One region of the Bacillus sp. MC1252 genome, then DNA from elsewhere that is predicted to be linked to it. Evidence: riboswitches for the same ligand, from Rfam matches in the RefSeq annotation. Region 1 holds a riboswitch; the other holds the start of a gene.
The links. Region 1 has a riboswitch for S-adenosylmethionine ahead of ACYH0L_RS15110 (methionine ABC transporter ATP-binding protein). Riboswitches for the same ligand answer to the same signal wherever they lie in the genome.
Positions count from the first base shown of each region.

Region 2: another riboswitch for S-adenosylmethionine. It lies ahead of ACYH0L_RS18040 (5-methyltetrahydropteroyltriglutamate--homocysteine S-methyltransferase); the one in region 1 lies ahead of ACYH0L_RS15110 (methionine ABC transporter ATP-binding protein).

Region 1 covers NZ_CM166369.1:2,916,417-2,919,828, reverse strand. The annotation lists gene ACYH0L_RS15130 (YusG family protein) at 1-178, shown strand, start outside; gene ACYH0L_RS15125 (toprim domain-containing protein) at 310-654, shown strand; gene ACYH0L_RS15120 (thioredoxin family protein) at 667-969, shown strand; gene ACYH0L_RS15115 (SCP2 sterol-binding domain-containing protein) at 1,090-1,431, shown strand; SAM riboswitch class I at 1,534-1,642, shown strand; gene ACYH0L_RS15110 (methionine ABC transporter ATP-binding protein) at 1,798-2,823, shown strand; gene ACYH0L_RS15105 (methionine ABC transporter permease) at 2,816-3,412, shown strand, end outside.
Region 2 covers NZ_CM166369.1:3,492,320-3,495,731, forward strand. The annotation lists gene ACYH0L_RS18035 (gluconate:H+ symporter) at 1-920, shown strand, start outside; SAM riboswitch class I at 1,003-1,115, shown strand; gene ACYH0L_RS18040 (5-methyltetrahydropteroyltriglutamate--homocysteine S-methyltransferase) at 1,203-2,327, shown strand; gene bglH (aryl-phospho-beta-d-glucosidase) at 2,381-3,412, opposite strand, start outside.

The DNA of each region.
Region 1 (3,412 bases):
AAGCGGCATGGTGCTTTATCATCAAAATGAAGAGATTGGCACGATGATTAGTGAAAATCAATATGAGTTAAAATCGGGTTATTCCTATGATCAAAATCGTTTTTATCGTCTGTCTGATACATTGACCCACGGGGCAGAACAATATGTAGACTGTGACGATGAAAATGGCTGGTGCTAATCACAGTTAAGGCTGCAGTGAGCATAAGCTGCAGTCTTTTTGATGATCAAGTGCCTAATCTTTACAACCTGAATGAAAGATTGTAATCTAAGGAAGAAGTGAATCAACGTCAAAAGGGCCGGGTGATCGTGATGAACGTCGAGATAGAAAAGGTCATCATTGTAGAAGGTAAATCAGACAAACAAAAGCTAAAAGAAGTTATTAGTGAACCTGTTACCATCATTTGCACCAATGGTACGATCAGTACATCGAAGCTGGATCAGCTCGTGGACGATTTATTCGGAAAAGACGTTTACATATTAGCAGACAGTGACGATGCTGGCGACAAACTGCGGAAGCAATTTCGAAAAGAATTCCCTGAAGCACTTCATCTGTTTGTCGACAGAACGTACCGAGAAGTGGCCGCTTCACCGTCAGCCCACATTGCATCTATCCTATTAGCTGCAAACATTGATGTTCATTCCAAATATTTATGAGGGTGGACGTATATGAAAGAGATTGAAGAGCATGAATTGAAGGAGATAGAGGACGATTTATTTCTTTTGTACTTATATACACCGTTTTGCGGAACATGCCAGTTGGCAAAGAAAATGCTGACAGTCGTAGATGCCATGCAGCCGGATGTTCCATTTTACGAGAACAATTTAAACTACTCACCAGGCTTTGCGAAAGCATTTGAAATCGAAAGTGTACCTTGCTTTCTACTGTTTAAAAAAGGTGAGATTGTGCAAAAAGGCTACGCCTTTCACTCAGTTCCATATCTTCATGAAATGATTGAAACCGCTAAATAAAGCGGTTTTTTGTCATATTTCAAGCAATTCATTTGAAAATTTGTCGAGCTATTTATAAAGGACAAGCCGATGTTTGTAGAGAAATGTTATGTATAACCAAATGACAGGGAGGTTATACATGTGGAAAAAGTGAAAACCCATGGAAACGCTGGGCAGCGATTATTGTTAAAGCCGCTGCTCTCCTCATCATCCTTGAAGATTACATTTGAGGCGGAAACTGACTCTTGTACATTGATTGTGGATGAACGTGGTGAAGTGAAGAAACTGCCTGCAATTGAGTTATCGGATCTCATCTTCTATGGTGAGAGGAAAGAAATTCTACAATTATTAGATGGAGACATGTCCTTGCAGCAGCTTATCAGCAGGGGACAAGTCAAAGTCAAAGGCTCATTCCGCGCGCTTCTCAGACTAGAGGCTGTGCTTTGGCTGACGAACGGTTTTTTTCGGAAAATGATAACGTAGTCGTTTACTTGGAAATTAGCGATTTACAGCGTTGACATATCTCGGGTAGCATGATATTCTACGTTAGTAAAAACATGAACATCACATAAAACAACATATTTTCTCTTATTAAGAGAGGTGGAGGGACGTGCCCTATGAAACCCGGCAACCGTCAGCATAGCTGAAATTGGTGCCAATTCACTCAAAGCCGCAACGCTTTGAAAGATGAGAGAAAGGCGTATTTGAAATAAAAGGCCTTTCTGCTTGCGTTGCAGTTAGGTCTTTTTTACTGACTTGGCAGCAGGCTAGAGTCATGACAGCACGAAGAATAAATGAACGTATGTGATGGCAATCTATAGATTCAGCAAGAAAGCAGGTGAGCAGACTGTGATCCATTTACAGAATGTATCAAAAACGTACTACTCAAAAAGCGGAAATGTTGACGCAGTGAAAGACGTCAACTTGGATATTGATAAAGGTGAAATATTCGGAATTATCGGGTATAGCGGCGCGGGCAAAAGCTCTCTTATTCGCCTATTAAACGGTCTGGAGCTGCCAACAGAAGGAATTGTTGAAGTGGCAGGCAATCGGATCAATGAAGTATCGAATGCGAAACTTCGTAAAGCAAGACAGGAAATCAGCATGATCTTTCAGCACTTTAACCTACTTTGGTCAAGAACAGTAAGACAAAATATTATGTTCCCGCTCGAAATTGCAGGTGTTCCGACGTCAAAACGGAGAGCCCGTGCAAATGAACTAATTAAATTGGTCGGTTTAGAAGGGAAAGAAAATGCTTATCCTTCTCAGCTAAGCGGTGGACAAAAGCAGCGTGTGGGAATTGCGAGAGCATTAGCCAATGATCCAAAGGTTCTTCTATGTGACGAAGCTACATCTGCACTTGATCCGCAAACAACAGATTCCATCCTTGATCTTTTGGCCGATATCAATAAACGATTAGGGCTGACAATTGTGCTCATCACACACGAAATGCACGTCATTCGCAAAATCTGTCATCGTGTGGCAGTGATGGAGAATGGACGCATTGTCGAAGAAGGCGAAGTATTACGTGTCTTCAGACAACCGAAGGAAGAAATGACGAAGCGATTTGTGAAACAGCTTGCTGAACCAGAGGAAGCGAAAGAAACAATCGAACACGTCTTAGAGCGAGTAAAAGAGGGTCAGGTGGTACGGTTGTCCTTTATCGGCGATTCTGCCGAGCAGCCGCTGATCACTGAAATCGTTCGATCTTTTGAGGTCGATGTGAACATCCTTCAAGGAAAGATTTCTCAAACGCAGGAAGGCGCGTTTGGAACACTCTTTATCCATATTAATGGAGAAGAGACCGAGGTTGAAAAAGCCATCGCCTATATCCAAAGCAAACAGGTTGAAATTGAGGTGATGACACATGTTTGAGAAATGGTTTCCGAACGTTGATCTAGATGTCATTTGGAATGCAACGGGTGAAACGGTGTACATGACACTCATTTCACTAGCATTTGCTTTTATTATTGGTATCATCCTTGGACTATTGCTCTTTCTGACTAGTAAAGGCGGTCTTTGGGAAAATAAACCGATTAACACCGTTATTGGGGCAGTCGTCAACATTTTCAGATCGATTCCTTTTATCATTTTAATCATTCTTTTATTAGGGTTTACAAAACTAATAATGGGCACTATTTTAGGTCCAAATGCAGCGCTGCCTGCGCTTGTCATTGGGTCAGCTCCTTTCTATGCACGTCTTGTCGAAATTGCACTGCGAGAAGTAGACAAAGGAGTCATTGAAGCAGCACGATCTATGGGAGCTAAAACGTCTACGATTATTTTTAAAGTATTGCTGCCAGAATCACTGCCAGCCCTTATTTCAGGCATTACCGTAACAGCGATTGCTCTAATTGGCTCTACTGCGATCGCAGGTGCAATTGGAGCAGGTGGACTTGGTGACCTTGCCTATGTGGAAGGATACCAATCTGGTAATACAGATGTCACACTAGTAGCCACTGTG
Region 2 (3,412 bases), 580 kb from region 1:
TTCCTGTGTTGTATGTTGGCATGCCGCTCGTCGCTGCACTCATCACAACACATGGCTTCCTCCCTCCTCATCCAGGGCCGACAGCCATTGCCAATGTCTTTCAAGCAAACATGGGACAAACGTTGTTAGTTGGAATTATTTTAGCAATTCCTGCTGTGTTAGTAGGCGGACTACTGTTTACGAAACTATTTCAAAAAGATCAATTGCATGCACATATACCGAAAAACTTATTTAATCCAAAGGAATTTACAGAAGAGGAAATGCCAAGCTTCGGGATTAGCATTTTTACCGCTGTTTTGCCTGTATTACTTATGACATTCAGAGCATTTTTAGAAATTTTCTTCCCATCCTCTCCATTCTTGCCAACAGCTGAGTTTTTAGGTGAACCGGCGATTGCGCTATTAATCTCAGTGCTGCTTGCCATCTACACGTTTGGACTTGGCAGGGGCAAAAGCATGCAGGAAGTCATGAAGTCGATCACGGATTCTATTGGCTCCATTGCAATGATTCTATTAATTATTGCAGGCGGCGGCGCTTTTAAACAGGTGCTCATCGATAGCGGCGTCGATCAATACATTGCGGGGATCATGCGAGGAAGCACTCTTTCTCCCCTGCTCCTCACCTGGCTGATTGCTGCTGTCCTGCGTGTATCATTAGGGTCAGCAACTGTCGCCGGTCTCACCGCGGCTGGCATTTCTGCACCACTTATTGGATTAACGGGTGTCAGCCCGGAATTAATGGTGATCGCAACAGGTGCCGGAAGTATTACGTTCTCTCACGTGAATGATGCGGGTTTCTGGATTTATAAAGAATACTTTAACCTGTCAATGGCCCAAACCTTTAAAACATGGACATTGATGGTCACTGTTCTTTCACTTGTCGGACTAGCTGGTGTTCTTGTCGCTGATTTGTTTATGTAGGAAAATAAATTGTAAAAGCCATTGACTTTTTCTCGAAAAGATTGAATAATTGTGTATATTAAGAAAATTGAATCAAAAGGTAACCTTATTAAGAGTGGTGGAGGGACTGGCCCTGTGAAACCCGGCAACCGCTGTTCCTAGGAACAGAATGGTGCTAATTCCTTAAGCAAGCACACGCTTGTTTGAAGATAAGGCAGAGATCTCACAGTATATGATGCTCTTCCTTATCCAAGGAAGAGCTTTTTTATTTGATATTCAACCTGTAGAAGGAAGGGATTCAGCATGACACAAGTACAAACCATTGGAAAGAAAACAACAAAGCCGCCATTTCGCGCAGATCAAGTAGGAAGTTTACTCCGTTCAGAGCGCATCAAAGAAGCACGTAAGCAAAAAGCAGACGGTACGCTGACAGCAGAGCAGCTCCGACAAATTGAAAATGCAGAAATCACACGTATTGTGGAGAAGCAAAAGGAGATTGGATTAGAGGTTGTGACAGACGGAGAATTCAGACGTGCATGGTGGCATTTTGACTTTCTTGAAGGACTTGATGGGGTCGAAGGATTTGAAGCAGATCAGGGCATTCAATTCCACAACACAACGACAAAAGCACGAGGCATTAAGGTAACGGGTAAAATCGATTTTACAGAGCACCCAATGCTAGAAGATTACCGCTTCCTTCACAGCATCGCTGGTGATCATACGGCAAAAATGACGATTCCAAGTCCGAATATGCTCTTTTTCCGTGGAAAGCTTGATGAAGGTGTGTATGACAGCTTAGATGATTTCCACCATGATGTGGCCCAGGCGTATAAGAAAGCCATCCGTGCTTTTTATGATGCAGGCTGCCGCTACTTGCAGCTAGATGATACGGCATGGGCAGTGTTCTTTTCTGAAAAAGGTCATGAACAAATCAAAGCCTTTGGCCGCGAGGAAGATGAACTTCGTGAGTCGTTTGCAAAAACAATCAATGAAGCCGTTGCCGATCGCCCAGAGGATTTAGTCATCACAATGCACATTTGCCGTGGCAATTTTAAATCAACATGGGCAGCTGAAGGTGGTTACGAAGCAGCGGCAGAAACGATTTTTGCTGGTTTAGATCTTGATGGCCTCTTTTTAGAATTTGACGACGATCGTTCTGGCGGATTTGAGCCTCTTCGATATGTGAAGAACCCAAATCTTCAAATCGTACTTGGTCTTGTGACTTCAAAGTACGGTGAGCTTGAGCCGGTTGAACAAATCAAAAAACGAATCGAGGAAGCGGCTCAATATGTAGACATCAACCAAATTTGTTTGAGTCCACAATGCGGATTCGCATCCACGGAGGAAGGCAATCTGTTAACAGAAGAGCAGCAATGGGAAAAGCTGCGTCATGTGATTGAGATTGCTGATCAAGTGTGGACGTCATAGTCCCTTGACGAAAAAAGAGACAAACCGCATCATCAGCGGTTTGTCTCTTTCTTTTATACATCTAAATAATCACCATTCGTAGCAATCACTTGTTTATACCAATCGAAGCTTTTCTTTTTCTTTCTATCTAATGTACCGTTTCCTTCATTATCACGGTCGACATAAATGAAGCCGTAGCGTTTTTTCATTTCAGCAGTTGAAGCACTGACAAGGTCAATTGGGCCCCAGCTTGTATAACCGATCAGGTCTACTCCGTCTGCGATCGCTTCTCTTGCCTCTAGCAAGTGGCTTCTGAGGTAATCAATCCGGTAATCGTCTTGAATCGATCCGTCCTCTTCCACTTGATCGACAGCGCCCAAGCCATTTTCTACGATAAACAATGGTTTTTGGTAGCGGTCATACAGCTGATTAAGCGTCGTACGAAGTCCTTTCGGATCAATTTGCCAGCCCCAATCACTTGCTTCAAGGTATGGGTTTTTCACGCCTGCAAATAGATTCCCACCTTCAGCCTGATCAAGGATTGCAGGATCTGTACTTGCCACAAAGCTCATATAATAACTGAAGCCGATATAGTCCACTGTATGGTTTCTTAAAATGTCTTCGTCACCATCTTGGAACTCAATGGTGATTCCATTTTCACGTAAATAACGTTTCATGTATCCTGGATAGTAGCCTCTTGCCTGTACATCTGAGAAGAACAATGTTTTACGGTCTTGATCAATCGCAGCAAACATATCTTCTGGTCTTGAGCTGTACGGATATGTGGTCATAGCTGCAATCATACAGCCAATTTTCGCATCTGGAATGATTTCGTGTCCCGCTTTAACAGCTAAAGCACTTGCAACAAATTGGTGATGGGCTGCTTGATATTGAATGCTTTTCTCGTCTTCGCCTTCTTCAAATACAAGTCCGCCACCTGTGAAAGGGGCATGTAACACGACGTTGATTTCGTTAAAAGTCATCCAATATTTCACTTTGTCTTTATATCTCGTGAACAATGTTTTAGCGTATGTTTCGTAAAGATCCACAAGCTTACGGTTTCTCCATCCGCCATAGTTTTTCACAAGTGCAAGAGGCATTTCATA